One region of the Sulfobacillus thermosulfidooxidans genome, then DNA from elsewhere that is predicted to be linked to it. Evidence: riboswitches for the same ligand, from Rfam matches in the RefSeq annotation. Region 1 holds a riboswitch; each other region holds the start of a gene.
The links. Region 1 has a riboswitch for cyclic di-AMP ahead of AOA63_RS13310 (ABC transporter permease). Riboswitches for the same ligand answer to the same signal wherever they lie in the genome.
Positions count from the first base shown of each region.

Region 2: linked by a shared signal. The riboswitch ahead of AOA63_RS17955 (peptidoglycan-binding protein) and the one ahead of AOA63_RS13310 (ABC transporter permease) in region 1 are both predicted to bind cyclic di-AMP.
Region 3: linked by a shared signal. The riboswitch ahead of AOA63_RS05010 (glycosyltransferase) and the one ahead of AOA63_RS13310 (ABC transporter permease) in region 1 are both predicted to bind cyclic di-AMP.

Region 1 covers NZ_LGRO01000001.1:2,737,034-2,741,940, reverse strand. Annotated here, with positions in the region: gene AOA63_RS13320 (ABC transporter ATP-binding protein) at 1-632, opposite strand, end outside; gene AOA63_RS13315 (ABC transporter substrate-binding protein) at 708-1,772, opposite strand; gene AOA63_RS13310 (ABC transporter permease) at 1,971-2,825, opposite strand; cyclic di-AMP (ydaO/yuaA leader) riboswitch at 2,916-3,039, opposite strand; gene AOA63_RS13305 (histidine phosphatase family protein) at 3,250-3,891, shown strand; gene AOA63_RS13300 (hypothetical protein) at 3,932-4,228, opposite strand; gene AOA63_RS13295 (ABC transporter substrate-binding protein) at 4,428-4,907, shown strand, end outside.
Region 2 covers NZ_LGRO01000002.1:496,373-501,279, reverse strand. Annotated here, with positions in the region: gene AOA63_RS17980 (NUDIX hydrolase) at 1-33, shown strand, start outside; gene AOA63_RS19455 (hypothetical protein) at 1-234, opposite strand, end outside; gene AOA63_RS17975 (hypothetical protein) at 394-819, opposite strand; gene AOA63_RS17970 (YtxH domain-containing protein) at 816-1,085, opposite strand; gene AOA63_RS17965 (glycosyltransferase family 4 protein) at 1,454-2,584, shown strand; gene AOA63_RS17960 (GtrA family protein) at 2,581-3,006, shown strand; cyclic di-AMP (ydaO/yuaA leader) riboswitch at 3,249-3,388, shown strand; gene AOA63_RS17955 (peptidoglycan-binding protein) at 3,398-4,528, shown strand; gene AOA63_RS17950 (DUF962 domain-containing protein) at 4,668-4,907, shown strand, end outside.
Region 3 covers NZ_LGRO01000001.1:948,852-953,758, forward strand. Annotated here, with positions in the region: gene smc (chromosome segregation protein SMC) at 1-2,207, shown strand, start outside; gene ftsY (signal recognition particle-docking protein FtsY) at 2,218-3,132, shown strand; cyclic di-AMP (ydaO/yuaA leader) riboswitch at 3,167-3,293, shown strand; gene AOA63_RS05010 (glycosyltransferase) at 3,371-4,597, shown strand; gene AOA63_RS05015 (HAD family hydrolase) at 4,566-4,907, shown strand, end outside.

The sequences.
Region 1 (4,907 bases):
GGCGTCATCACCACCACCCGGTCGGCTAAGACAATCGCTTCCTCTACATCGTGTGTAATGAAGAGAACGGTGGGTTTAACCCTCTGCCATAGAGAAAGCAAAAAGCGTTGCATGTCTGCTCGGGTTTGGGCGTCTAAGGCGCCAAAAGGTTCATCCATCAATAGAATTTGCGGTTCAGTAATCAATGCGCGGGCAATCGCTGCCCGTTGTTGCATGCCTCCAGAAAGTTGATAGGGAAAATGCTGTTCAAATCCAGACAATCCCACAGTGTCAATAATGGACTGAACTTTTGGGACATGATGAGATTTTTTCCCTTCGCGAATCGTGAGTCCCAAAGCTATATTGTCGTAAACGTTCATCCACGGCAACAAAGAAGGTTGCTGAAACACGACTCCCCGTTCCGGTCCCGGTTTATCCACGACCCTCCCTTCCAGTAAAATCTTTCCCTGGCTCGGTTGTTCAAACCCTGCCATCATGTTGAGAATTGTGGTTTTCCCACATCCCGACGGTCCAACAATACAGACAAATTCTCCGGGATGTAATGATAGGTTCACATGATCGACGGCTAAAACGGGCTGGCCGCCTTTTATAGTCGGTGGATAGAATTTCGTCACATTGTGAAGTTCAATCACCCGCAAATGCTCCTTTTTGATTACATCTGATAAATCACACCGGGAACATAGGTCATATAGACCGGATTTCCTGTGTTAGGTCCCACTTTTCCGCGAATGATCGTAGACCGTTTGGCAAAAAGAGGGATCAACATATTGGCTCATATTTGCTGGAACAGCACTGATTTGCCCCGTCTGTTTCAACCACTGGGCTGCTGACGTTAAGGATTTTGTGACCAAAGAGTCAGCAACCGTGCTGGAAGTTCCCAATCTTCGCAGGGTTAATTCCTGGGACAAGGTCGTAAAGTGCAAACCTTGCGCTTGCGCTTTGGCATCAGCGGCTGAAATTCCATTTAATTTGCCAATATCTTGGAATGACTGGTTAGGATGGGCATAGAAAAATTTGACACCAGCTTCTTCCGCTTGGATGAATTGATCCACCAATTGAGGATATTTGCTGGCAAAGTGCGAATTGACAACGGCCAAATTAAAAATTGGTGCTTGGTTGACCTGGTTTTGATCGTAAATGAGGATATGACCATGGTCTTGTTGCATTTCGTTTAAAAAGGGGGCCCATACGTAGGCGGCATCAATTTGATTGGTTTTCCAGGCAGCCACCATGTTGGGCGGAGCCATATTATCGATATGAACAGAAGAGACTGGAATGTGGTGCATTTGAAGAGCGGTATCTAGTTCAAAAGGTGACGTCGAGCCTTGCACCAAAGCTACCGTTTTCCCTTCCAAATCTTTAAGGGATCGAATATGAGACCCATTTTTAACCACTAATCCTTCGGCCGTGGTATACCGCTCCATAGCCCATATCACTTTCAAGGGAACTCCGCGGGCAATCGCAGAGGCTGTCGGGGGATTACCTAAGGTGGTCATAAAATCCAAGGAGCCGGAAGCCAAGGATGTCAGGGCCTCGGGACCCGATGAAAAATATTTCAAGACCACATGCGCATGCATATATTTTTGAAAGAAATTCTGCTCAATGGCCACGGATTCGGGATCTGGCGCATTTTCATAACCGATGGTGACCGTCGGTTCTTGCTTCGCTGCCGTAGCACTGCCGCACCCAGCTAACCCCACCAGGATAGGTAGGATGAAAACTCCCATCATAAGAGACTGCCGAAATTTCTTGGTTTGAAGAAATGCACGCACAAAACATCCTCCTTTGGTATTTTGTCATGGTGTTATGCGCCTCATGACTCACGATGACGGCATAAAATATATGCTCCACTGAGGTTAAGATCGTGACGTTACCCTTTCTTAGGACAAAAAGGTGACACAGCATCCCCGAGCATGACTACTTCCAGTCATACGAGAACGTGCTCTGTTTTAGAGAACAATCGGTAATGTTTATGCTTTCCCTTTCCATGGTGTGACTCGGTGCTCAATGCTGCGGATAATCAGTTCCATCCCGTAACCGAGAAGTCCAATGATCACGATACCGACAAAAACCACTCCGATCTGCAGTTCGTTTCCTGCTGATTCAATCATCCAGCCCAGTCCCTTGGATGCTGCAATCATTTCGGCAGCGACAAGACAGGTCCATGCAATGCCGATACCAACTCGCATGCCCGTAAAAATTTCCGGAAGTGCCGATGGCAAAATGACATAACGGAACAACTGTCTTTTGTTGGCTCCAAGGCATTGGGCTGCCCGAATACGGGTCTCTTGTGCACTTTTTACCCCGCTCATGGCGCTAATGATAATAATGGGAATGGTACAGAAAAAAATCAGGATGACTTTTGAGGTTTCGCCAATGCCAAACCAGACAATCATCACAGGAATATAGGCTAGCGGGGGAATAGGACGAAGGAATTGTAATAACGGGTCAATGGCTAAAAAGACCCAGTCTGATGATGCCATCCAAAATCCAATGGGGATCCCAACCACAACGGCCGCTAAAAACCCTGCCGTAATACGGCCCATGCTATATAACGTGCTCGTTAATAAGGGAACACCGCTATAACCTATTGTGGCAACCGAAATGAAATCATGAAAAACAGATCCGGGTGAGGGGAGGGCTGTGGATGAAACCCAGTGAAGAGCGGAAATTAACCACCATACCACAATGACCAGGACCGCCACTAACCAGGGAACGTAACCTTTATACGGTTTTTTTTGCATCGCCCCCGTCAGGCCTTCTGGCGTTTGACTCACCACGCCATTTTTTTGTTCCTTCTCAGGCGTCACCCATGAATAACCCATAAAGCGTACCTCCTTAAAAACTGAGGTTCTCATCTCCTATCAATCGAAAAATCACCAAATCGATAAAAAAACCGGGACGAGCCCGGGCAACTGTCCAAGCTTTCCATGCCGACGAGGTAAGCTGACGGGCTAGGGCGGAAAGCTGCCCCCTTACGTACGCCCCGAAAATTGGGTCCCCCGTTCGTGTTTGCACACGATTTGGCGATTAATTCAATTGATTCCACTAAGCCCTAGCGTACTATATGTACAAAGGACTGTGTGTGTTCCTTTTCAGCCTATCATGAATTCGGTGCTTGGTGCAATTTTGTGGATGATTGACAAATTTGCGAGAGCGCAATAAATTCTCCCCATGACTTCGGAATTTCAGTAAGATAAAAAGCGCCTAGTCCGTTGTGCTCAACTATTTCTCACAGGAGGTTTTCTGTTGCCCTCATACGCTGATGTATTATTGGTCCGGCATGGTGAAAGTGAAGCCAATGCAGTAGGCCGCTTCGCGTGCCGCACATGGGACCCACCCTTAACTCCCGCCGGTTCTTTAGAGGCCGAGCGACTCGCTCGGCAATTGCTCAATGCTCCCATTCGCTATATTGTCACGAGTCCTTTGTTACGCGCCAGGCAAACCATTCTGCCCTTGGCACGGATCCATCAGATTGATCCCGTCATCTTGGATGACTTGGCAGAAGTTGATTTAGGACAGTGGGATGGTCACCGACTGAAAGATTTAGAAAACGCCAATTCCCCTGCTTTCCAGGCATGGCGGCAAGATCCGGAGAATAATCCCCCTCCCGGCGGAGAAAGTATCATGACCGTGGGTCAGCGTGTGTTGTCCGCGCTCTCGCAGTTCCTTCAAACTTGTGAGCCCAGTACCTTAACCGTAGCAGCAACACACGCTGATTGTATTAAAGGGGCCCTGCTCGTTATTTTGGAAGCCCATGGACCGGCTGCCCGCCATATTTGGGTACCGAATACCGGGCAACTGCTGCTACGGTGGTTTGATAATGGACGCTGGGTCATCATTTTCTCGCCGCTGTGTAATGCCCGGGAAGAAGAGTGCGACTTAGATTAGATTAACCATCATGACTCCACTCTTACGCACTATAAGTCTTTTATAGCACATCGTGATGGTTTAATGGCAGATCCCAAAGCAAGCGGTGCATTAATTCCGCTGTTTTAATCATGTCCTGATCTTTAGGCCGTGCCCAAAAATACAACGAAGGCTGTCCTGCGGTGTGATACACTTCGATCCATTTTTTCGCTGCCAAGCGTTCAAGAATCGGGGTAACAATGTGGGGTTCGAGACGAGCATCCCCACAGATAGTCCCGATTGTCACCGCCCGGCGCCGGTACCATAAGGACCATAATACGCGTTCAGTATAGTCGTTGATGTCTTTAGGATGATCCATCGTCACAACCTCCTTAGATGTGCCTCGTTTGGAAAATGCCCCCACTTGTTCTACAATATTCCCGAAATTTACAAATTGAGTCCTGACCGAGTTTTACCTTGTCAATGAGAGCGCATCATCATACACTCTCATTATGGCAAAGGTCCTGGACGGAAACATTGTGTAATTTCATCAAGAGTATCAGTCTAAAGGAGAAAACATGTTGAACCGTTTTGCAAGAGTCCTAAAGGTATTGGGGCTCGGTCTTAGCCTTGGTCTCTTGGCGGGCTGTGGACAGACTGTAACCCACGTGAAATCGGCCGAAGTCCATAGAATTACGATAACGGATGATACTGGACGTACTGTTATTCTCCCGCATAAAGCCACCCGCATCGTCACGATTGCCCCAAGTAATACTGAAATCGCTTTAGACTTGGGACTCAAAAATGAGATTGTGGGCACCGATACCATGACATTTGAGTACGCGCCGCCTCCATGGGCAAGCGAATTGAAGGGGCTCCACAATATCGGTTCGTCTTTCCCCTCCATCAATATCCAGCAAATCGTGGCGACGAAGCCCAATTTAGTGCTTGCGATTCCCGGCATTAAGGGATTATCCGCTCTACAACACTTTCACATCCCCGTTATCATTTTAAGCCCGCAAAATATAAACGGCGTCTATCATGATATTCAAATTGTT
Region 2 (4,907 bases), on a different contig from region 1:
ATGGAGATGCGGATGACAATCCCGGCGTCGTAATGTTAATGGATACATGTCCGGAATTTGTACGGTTAAGGCATCGAGCACATCATGCAGCAAGGTAATCGTTTGATAAAAGTTTCGCGGATTAGGCTTTTGATGATAGTCCTCAGCTAAAGTGACCAATGTTTGTTGCAAAAATTGGATGAGAATATCGACGTGCCAGGGGTCTGATTTATCGCGGATATTGTTTGGCATCATGATCCCTCCCGTGCGAATTCCTGTTGTTTCACCCTATGTGGAAAGACGGCTTGGGGTGACCCAGCAGGAAATTTTTTGCTAAGAACAGCAAACACAGGCCTTCCCCGGCAGAACATCGCATCCGTTGATGAGAGTTCTGAGTTCAAGGAAGGCCTGCCATTACGACGGGATACTGGATGATGGGGGAGACTGTTTGGTTTTGCGTCTTTTGTGCCACAATGAATAACCTAAGGCCAGTGTCGATAACCACCATGGACGTACTTTGGTTTTCGGTCGTGAAGCTTTGAGGGTTTTCGCCTTACGGGATTCGATGAGTCCGGCAATGCTTGTAGCAATCAGTCCTATGCGATACGCCGAAGCCTTAAATTCCTGAACGGTTTGTCCAAGCCGGGAAGATGATTCCCGGGCCGTTTGAATCAATTCCCCCAATTGCCGGCGAAGAACAGATACTTCCTGTGTAATGGTCTTTTCTAGACGGATGACGCGTAAAGTTACGATGATAAGCATGACACCGAGCCCGACGACAATTAACGTTAGGATGACAAAACAAATAGCAATAATCGTTAAGGCGGTGCTTATGGTCATGCACCTTGATCCTCGTGAGGATCCTCACTGTCATCGAGCGGAATCTCGGTTACGGATTTTTTAAATAAAGCTTGTCCTTTTTGCGTTAACGATTCGCGAATATCACGTACATTCTTTTGAATTTGATCTAAGGAATCCTGCGTTTTCTTTTTTATGCTGCCCCGAGTTTCCGCGCCAGCGCTGGGAGCTAAAAGTATTCCTGCGAGCACGCCTAATGCGGCTCCTACAACTAATCCGCTTAACCGATCCCATGTGCGATCGTTCATAATTTCGCCTCCTCGATTTTCTTCTATTGTGACATATCTCGAGGCGATGGAAAAGTCCTGGTAGATAGCATTGTGAAAGACGCCCAGACATGCCCTCAGGTAGCCATGAGATGAATTTAGCGTACAGGAGTCTTTTTGGGGCCTTTATGGAGTCTGGTGGAATGCCTTTCTCGAGAGGATTATGGCCTCAATGGAAACTGACTATCGATGATGAATATTACGAACAATTGGGATTTACGCGATCAGAAGGCGGAAAGGACAGGACAGATCGGCTATGATATACTATGCTGGTTCAAAGAATATTTGGGTCAACATAGATACATGGTGGGATTGAGTGTGCAAAAAACGCACTTTTGGGCGTTGAAGATATGAGAATTGCATTTGTTACAGAAACATGGCGGCCGTCCACGGATGGGGTGGTAACCCGGATTACGGAAACAGTCCGGGAACTTAAACGGATGGGACACGAATTATTTATTGTGGCTCCTTGTGGCGGAGAACCTGTTTTTGAAGGGATTCCGGTAAAATCCGTACCCACATTTTCCGTGTCTTTTGTCTATGGAGGAAAGCCTTGGGGCATTCCCTTGCCTCGCGTCCAAAAATTTCTCGATGAATTTCGTCCCGATGTGGTTCATGTGGTGAATCCGTTTGTCTTAGGCATTGCAGGCGTATATGCGGCGCGCCGCCGCCAATATCCATTAGTGGCATCGTATCATACAAATATTGCGCAATATGCCGACTTCTACCATTTGGGATTTACCAAGCCTGCAATCTGGGGACTTTTGCGCATGTTACATAACCAGGCTGTGTATAATTTGGCGACATCTGAAGCCATTATGAAAGAAATTACGCAGCATGGAATCAAAAACGCGCGGCTGTGGCGACGAGGCGTGGATCTCTCAGGATTTCATCCGCGTCACCGGAACGAAGCCATGCGCCAACGGTTAACCGGTGGACATGCTGATCGGCTCATTGCGTTATACGTGGGACGCATTGCTAAAGAAAAAGGATTAGAACGGTTATTATCTTTGTTTCCAGGCAATCCCGGTGTGCACCTGGCTTTGGTCGGTGATGGGCCGGCTGTCGATTATTTTAAACAGCGCTTTGAGCGGACTCCTACGACATTTGTCGGAAAACTCTTAGGCGAAGAATTGGCAAGCGCATATGCCTCGGCAGACTTTTTTGTGTTCCCGAGTACGACAGAAACGTTAGGCTTGGTGTTATTAGAAGCGATGGCTTCGGGGTTGCCCATTGTGGCCGCGGAATCTGGACCGTCGCATGAACTCATTGATCCCAGTGGGGCAGGAAGACTATTTCCGAGTACCCAACCGTACCAATTAGCCCAATTGGTAAGCGAATTGATGAAGGACCGGACTTTACTGGCGGATCTTGGAGTGAAGGCGCGCCAAGAAGCGGAGAAATGGGGATGGAAAGAACCTACGCAAGAACTCGAGGCGCTCTACGAGGCGGCGATTCGCCACGTAAAGGGACATCAATGAGTCGGCTATGGCAATTTATCCAATTCGTATCGGTCGGATTGGGGAATGCCATAATCGATCTATTAGTTTTTAATGGGTTGTATTGGCTCATTCCTACACGGAATGTCGATCAGCTCGTGGTGTATAACACGTTAGCGGTAATGGCTGCAATCCTTAACAGCTATATTTGGAATAGTCGCTGGACATTTCGCCAGAATGTTAAAAAGCATGGGAAAGAAGCGCTGCGTCAACGCGTTTTGTTTATTGTGCAGTCACTAATTAATATTGTGGTAAACGATTTAATTTTGTGGTTAATTGCTCCTTTAGTCTTGCAGATTCATGCCATTCCCCATGTCATGGCCAACAATATTGCTAAATTGGCAGCGATGTTTTTAGCTTCCCTAACAAGTTTTATTATGATGAAACTCATTGTATTTACGTAAGTTGTCCGATCCAATTTGTGACATGTTTCTTCCAGTCAAATCCCAGAGGATAGCAAATATCTCGCCCAAACGTCATTTTTTGCGGTCTTTCCCACATCGCTTTAAACCCTGTGCGCTAAAAATTGGTATGATAGCGCAATCATGGACAAATATTGCGATTGTCTTGAAAAGGGACAGCGGGTGGGGCAAAACGCAAGGATAACCAGCATTATGGCATCTGACAGGTTGTCCAATCTTTCCTAAACTGACGCCAGCCAAATTGTTGATGATTCAACAACCGGGGGATCCAAATCTGGGGTGAATTCGACAGTTTTCGGTCGAAGGGGCCACTCTCCGCGCCCTAACCCGTCAGCTAACTCCGGAGGCAAAATTGTTGAGGGGAGATTGTTTAATGCATTATCGTTTTCTTGCCGGAGCCCTAATGACTGGGGCGACTGCAGCACTCGGTATGATGATTTCTGGATCTGCTGAAGCTGCCTCAATTCCCGAAACCACTCAAATGTTAGCGCAGCAACATCCTGCCATGAATCAAGTGCTCCAACAAGGGAGCGTGGGACACTGGGTGGCCACACTACAAGCCGATCTCTATTTATTGGGATACCACAGTGTCGGAACGGATGATGGAATCTTTGGACCCAAAACGCTGGCGGCTCTTAAGGCCTTCCAGGAAAATAACGGGTTTGCTCCTACAGGAGTGACCAGTCCGCCCGTTTGGCAAGATATTTTAGCTGGGTTTAATCTGACTCCGCGTTACACCGGTCCTATGACATTCTCCGTCAATGTGCCTCCCATTAATGCACAAGAACATCCAGCACTTTATCAGAAACTCTCCATCGGTTCCCAAGGACATTGGGTGGCGACGCTACAAGCTGACCTAAAGTTACTGGGGTATACTCAAGTGGGACCGACAGATGGAATTTTTGGACCTAAAACCCAGGCAGCGGTGGAAGCTTTTCAGCGAGCTCAGGGACTGACCCCTTCGGGTGTAACCACATATGATACCTGGAAACAGATTTTGATTGGTCTCGGAATTTTAGCGCCCAATACTGATCTGACCGCTGCAAATACGGCACAAACAAGTGTCAGCAACACGACCTCCAGTCAGAACACCCAAGGCACCCAAGCGGCTAACGTATCAGACGCGTCGCAAGTGTCCTCGTCGTCTTCCTCTACGCCCAGCACGATTGATGGCCGCCCCGTGATTGCGGTCTATCATATGCGCGCAACGGCATATGGTCCGAGTCTTAAAGACAACTACCCCTACGGACCGGTCGATGCATTTGGCCAACCTTTGGAACCGGGAATGATTGCTGTGGATCCATCACTCATTCCATTAAAATCCTACGTGTACGTGACCGGATACACCGATCCCAATTTGCCGGCCGGCGGATTTTTAGGCCGCGCAATGGATACAGGTGGAGCGATTGTGGGACACCGAATTGACATATTCATGGATGCCAATTCTCAAACCGTCTCCAACTTTGGCATTGAGCCCGTTACCGTCTATGTTCTAGGCAAGTAATTTCGCATTAGACAATGAGAGCAGTATTTCGCTGCTCTCATTTTTTATGGAAAAAAATAGATCAAATTGCTAGTCTGTGCCTCTCTAAGGAAGGATTTTCCGCGATTCTCGCGAAATATTATGATGAGGTGAAAAACAGATGAGAATGCATTCATTTGAAGAGTTTTGGCCATATTATCTTGCGCAGCACCAAAAGTCCGCTACGCGTCTCACCCATTTCATTGGCACTGGCACGGCGTTGATTGCGATTTTGCTGGCTCTTCTAACCTTTAACGCTTGGTATTTATTGCTTGCCCTTGTCATGGGTTATGGGTTCGCTTGGTACGGCCATTTATTTATTGAACAAAATCGACCGGCAACATGGCGTTTTCCTCGGTAT
Region 3 (4,907 bases), 1.8 Mb from region 1:
TGGAGAAACGCTTAGCTCGGTTAGAAGGCACTTTTCAAATAGTATCCGCCAACGATGATTTGCTCTCGCGGGTTGAATCCTTAGAACAGGAAGAACGCGAACTTCAATTAGAATGGGGAAAAGCGCAAAAGACTCAGAACCTTTTAAGGGAAAAACGGCAAAATTTGCAAGGAGAACTTGCGAAAGTTATGGCCTCGATTAATAGCTCCCAGAAAAGACTGTGGGAGCTTCAAGCTCAAGTTAAGGCGTTGAAATCCCTAGAAGATCAGACGGAAACTCTTCCTCTTAGTGTGCGGGCAGTTTTGCAAGCCCATAAAGCGCATCATCTTGAGGGAATTCTTGGAACCTTGTCCTCGTTGATTGCCGTTCCTACAGACTATTCTCAAGCCATCGACATCGCGTTGGGAGCCCAGCGTCATGATGTGGTGACAGAAACAGAATGGCACGCGCGCCAGGTTATTGAATGGCTCAAGCGTCAAAGGGCTGGCCGTGTAACCATTCTTCCCCTTGACCAAATCCGCGAAGCCAGAATTCCCGACCGCGACAGGGCCTTAAATCAGCAAAAAGGGGTTGTGGGTTGGGCGATTGATCATATTGACTTTGATGAGCGCCTGTTTCCTGCGGTAAGTTATGTATTAGGCCGTGTTCTGCTCATCGAATCCTTAGACGTGGCCAATGCTATAGGGCGTCTTCATCAGTTTCGATACAAAATGGTGACTCTTGACGGCCAAATCGTTTTGTCGGGAGGAGCTATTTCAGGAGGAAGTGACCGAAGCCGAAGCAATAATTTTCAGCAAAAGGAAGCGGGACTTGTTGAGCAAATCAATACCTTAACCCAGTCGGTATCAAGTCAGCAGCGACGCCGGGAAGAACTGGAAGGGCAAATTGCCGAATGGCAACGCCAAGAAGAAGAAGCGCGGATGGTAGTGACACGATGCGCTGAGCGCTTGAATCATTTACGTGCGCTCTTAGAGGGAGGAAAGTGGAATAAAGACCAGGTTAAGGAACTGATCTCATCGTTAGCAGATCATCGAATCCGCATCGGAGAAGTTAAACAAGCTTTAGAACAAAAAATTCACTATATTAACACCCTCGACCAAGAACTTTCTGCGCTTAAAGAAGCATATAACACCCGCCGGCAAGCCTATTTAAATTCCCAGCAAGTTCATAGTCACCGTCTTGAACTAATGGCTCGGTACGCCGAAGAAAAACAACGCTTGACCGTGCAAGCACAGGAAATCTCTCAGCGACGGCAACAATTATCAACACAAAGGGAAGAGGTTCTCCGTGAACTTTCGGCTCACCGAGCGGAACGTGAGAATATGATAGAGCGAATTGATGTCGAATCACAACGCATTCAGGAGTATCAAAGGACATTGGTGCAAATGGGAGACGCTGTTCAACAGTTGGGAGGCCGCATTCGATCGCTTGACAGTGAGGACCGGAAGATGTCCGGGCGGATCACGTATATTGAACAACAGTTGCTTAAAACCACAACCCGATGGGATGGCTATGAGCCACCGGATGGCGAGCCGTTACCGGATGAGGAAATTCCTCGAGCTAAAACCTTACTCGACGAATGGCAAAGCGCTTTAGATCAGCTAGGTCCCATACGGCCCGGGGTGTATGCCCTTTTTACACAGTTAGAAGACCGTCTAGCGTATCTCGAATCCGAACGACATGATGTCGAACTCGCCAAAAATGAATTGCGGGAAACCTTGCGGCAAATTGATCATGAGGTGGATGCACGCCTGGCCGAAACGGCTTCTCAAGTAGAGGAGGCATTTAAGCAAGCCTGTTTATCATTGTTGGGAGGAGAAGGCGGATTTCGGTGGATCCAAGGTGATGAAAGGGGCATTGAATTATGGATCCGACCACCAGGAAAAAAGCCGAGCACCATGACCTTGCTTTCTGGAGGAGAAAAGGCACTCGGAGGCATTGCCTGGCTGTTTGCCTTATTAAGTGTTCGTCCTTCTCCGTTTGTCGTTCTGGATGAAGTCGAGGCAGCATTAGATGAAGCTAATGCTCAAAGAGTCGCGCAATACATTCGCGCGCATCACGGACGGACCCAATATGTGATTGTGACGCATCATAAATCAACGATGACTATAGCGGATGCACTGTGGGGTGTGGCTGGGGACGGTCAAGGTCGCAGTCGATTAGTTTCCGTCCGCATTGAACACACTCCATTAGCAGAGGAAGGATAGGTGAATGGCAATGGCTGGTTTTTGGAATCGTTTAAAAGAAGGAATGACTCGTACTCGAGACAGTTTAGGTGGACGTCTGCGGACACTGTTTCAAGGACGCCAATGGGATGAGTCCTTATGGGATCAGCTCGAAGAAATCCTATTTGAAGCTGATCTTGGATATGATACGGTGGACTACCTCTTGACCCAATTGCGAGAAGAAGTCCGGATTGCGCATCCCCAGCGTGCAGATGACGTCATGGAATTGCTCCGGCGCATTATGGTGAACCTATTTGAAAAAGCATCTGATCCTACCCTTCTTGATCCGCAAAGACCTAGTATATGGTTAATGGTTGGTGTCAATGGCACGGGGAAAACAACCACGGCGGGAAAATTTGCGTACATGATGAAACGCCAAGGGTACCAGGTTATATTGGGGGCGGCCGATACATTTCGGGCTGCCGCAGTTGAACAGCTGCAGGAATGGGGTCAACGAGCCGGTGTTGACGTAATTAGCCAAGGGGCGGGGGCCGATTCTGCTGCTGTAGCTTATGATACCGTTCAAGCGGCCATTGCCCGTTCTCGTGACTTAGCAATTATTGATACGGCGGGACGATTGCACAATAAATCGAATCTTATGCAGGAATTGCAAAAAGTGGTTCGGGTGATTCGGCGCGAACGGCCCGATGCGCCCCATCAAGTCTGGTTGGTTATTGATGCGACGACCGGTCAAAATGGTTTAGCTCAGGCTCAAGTGTTTTTGGAGGCGGTTCATGTAACGGGAATTGTCCTCACGAAACTCGATGGGACAGCTAAAGGGGGCATTGCGCTGTCGATAAAACGGGAACTGGGTGTTCCCATTCGTTTTATCGGTGTCGGAGAAAAAGTGGAAGATCTGATGCCGTTTGACGCGGAAAGTTATGTCCGTGCCATTTTAGGCGATTGACGCCTTTTCTCCTGCCCACGTATACTCAAAATATACCTTGATAACGCCGAATTCGATTAAGAAGCGGAGGACCCGTTCCTTTTGGGGTGAATTGCTATGCAACGGGCATGCTCGCAGCCCGAACCCGTCAGCTAACTTCGCAGGCGTAGGGGGCTCAAGGTCTAATAATTCATTTGACTCCTTCCCCCGGGAAATATCCGGGGCTTTGTTTTGCCCGGTTCGATGGAGGTTATGCACGATGATGAAACGTGTTCTACAAATCTCCTTACGCGCCGATCCGTTAAATCCCTTGGACGGCGGTGAAACGGGAGGTCAACAAGTTATTGTTCGGCAAATGGGCCGAAATCTTCAGCATCTAGGTTATGCCGTCGATATTATTACATTACGTCAACAAGACCACTTACCCGAACGCTACTCCTTTGGCCATTTGGGACAAGTCATTCGACTGACCGGCTGGGAAGGGCGCTTGTCGTCAGATGAGGATTGGCATCGCAATCAGGACGCGATTATTCAGCAAGCGTTAACGTGGATTCGCGAACAACATCGCGAATACCATATTATCCATAGTCATTTCTGGATTTCGGGAATGGTGGCTGTGCGCCTGGCCCATGAATTGGGTATACCCTGGATTCATTCGCCATATAAAATGGGTCAATGGATTATGCGACCTGGGGATGAAATGTCCTCCATCCGATTACAAACCGAGCGCCAACTCATTGAACAAGCCCAGGGCGTTGTGGTGCCCTATTTGAAAGAAAGTGAAATGATTCATCAAATGGCGCCGAAAGTGCCTATTTATGTTGTACCACCCGCTGTCGATATCACTAATTTCTTTGTGCGGGATGCTGGACCGTTATTACGAGGATTGGGCTTAAATAAGCCTCCGATTTTATATGTCGGCCGTTTGAATAAAGGACGGGGAATTCAAGAAGTACTTGAGGTGATGACGCGTACTTCGTTGCCTTTGGATTTAACACTCTTGGTTATTGGGGGAAGTCCCGGTGAGGTTGTAGACGGACAGCCAACGAACCCGACTTTGCGCTCTTTAGCCGAAAAACTTAACGGGCATGTGAGGTTTCTCGGTCCCATGCCTCATCACGCCATTGCCACCTATATGGGTTCATCCACGGTGTTAATTGCACCGAATCAAGGAGCGACTCTGGGTATGGCTGTAATTGAAGCTATGGCGTCAGGTTGTGCCGTTGTCGGAACCAACGTGCCGGGTGTGGAAGACTGGATTGAGCCCGGATTCACGGGCATTCTCGTTGAGCGTTCGCGTATTGACCAATTATGGCAAAACGCGTTAGAGTTGTGGCAAACTCCTAATCGTGCCAGACAAATGGGAACTAACGGGCAAGAAATTATTCAACGACACCACACCGTTAACCACATGGCACAACGGCTACATGTAGTGTATGAGGAGGTGGCGTCCAGTGGCCGCCATCAAGCGGGTGTTGGCTACTGATATCGATGGAACCTTAATCGGCCATGGGGGAGAACAGGCAGTTCGGGATTATCTTTTGGCTCATCCCGAGCTTGGAGTTATTTATCTTACCGGTCGTACGCTGAACAATGCCTGCTCAATTATTACACGCTATGGGTTTCCCACACCGCTTGCGATCGCAACCGATGTGGGAGCCGACATTTATTGGGGTCCCCACTTCGAAGTCGATGAATATTGGGCATTTGAACAACGTCGTAATTGGTCGCCGCGGCGCCTTCGCACGGCACTAAGCGAAGTGTCCGGGGTCATTTATCGGGGACGCAGTTCCCAT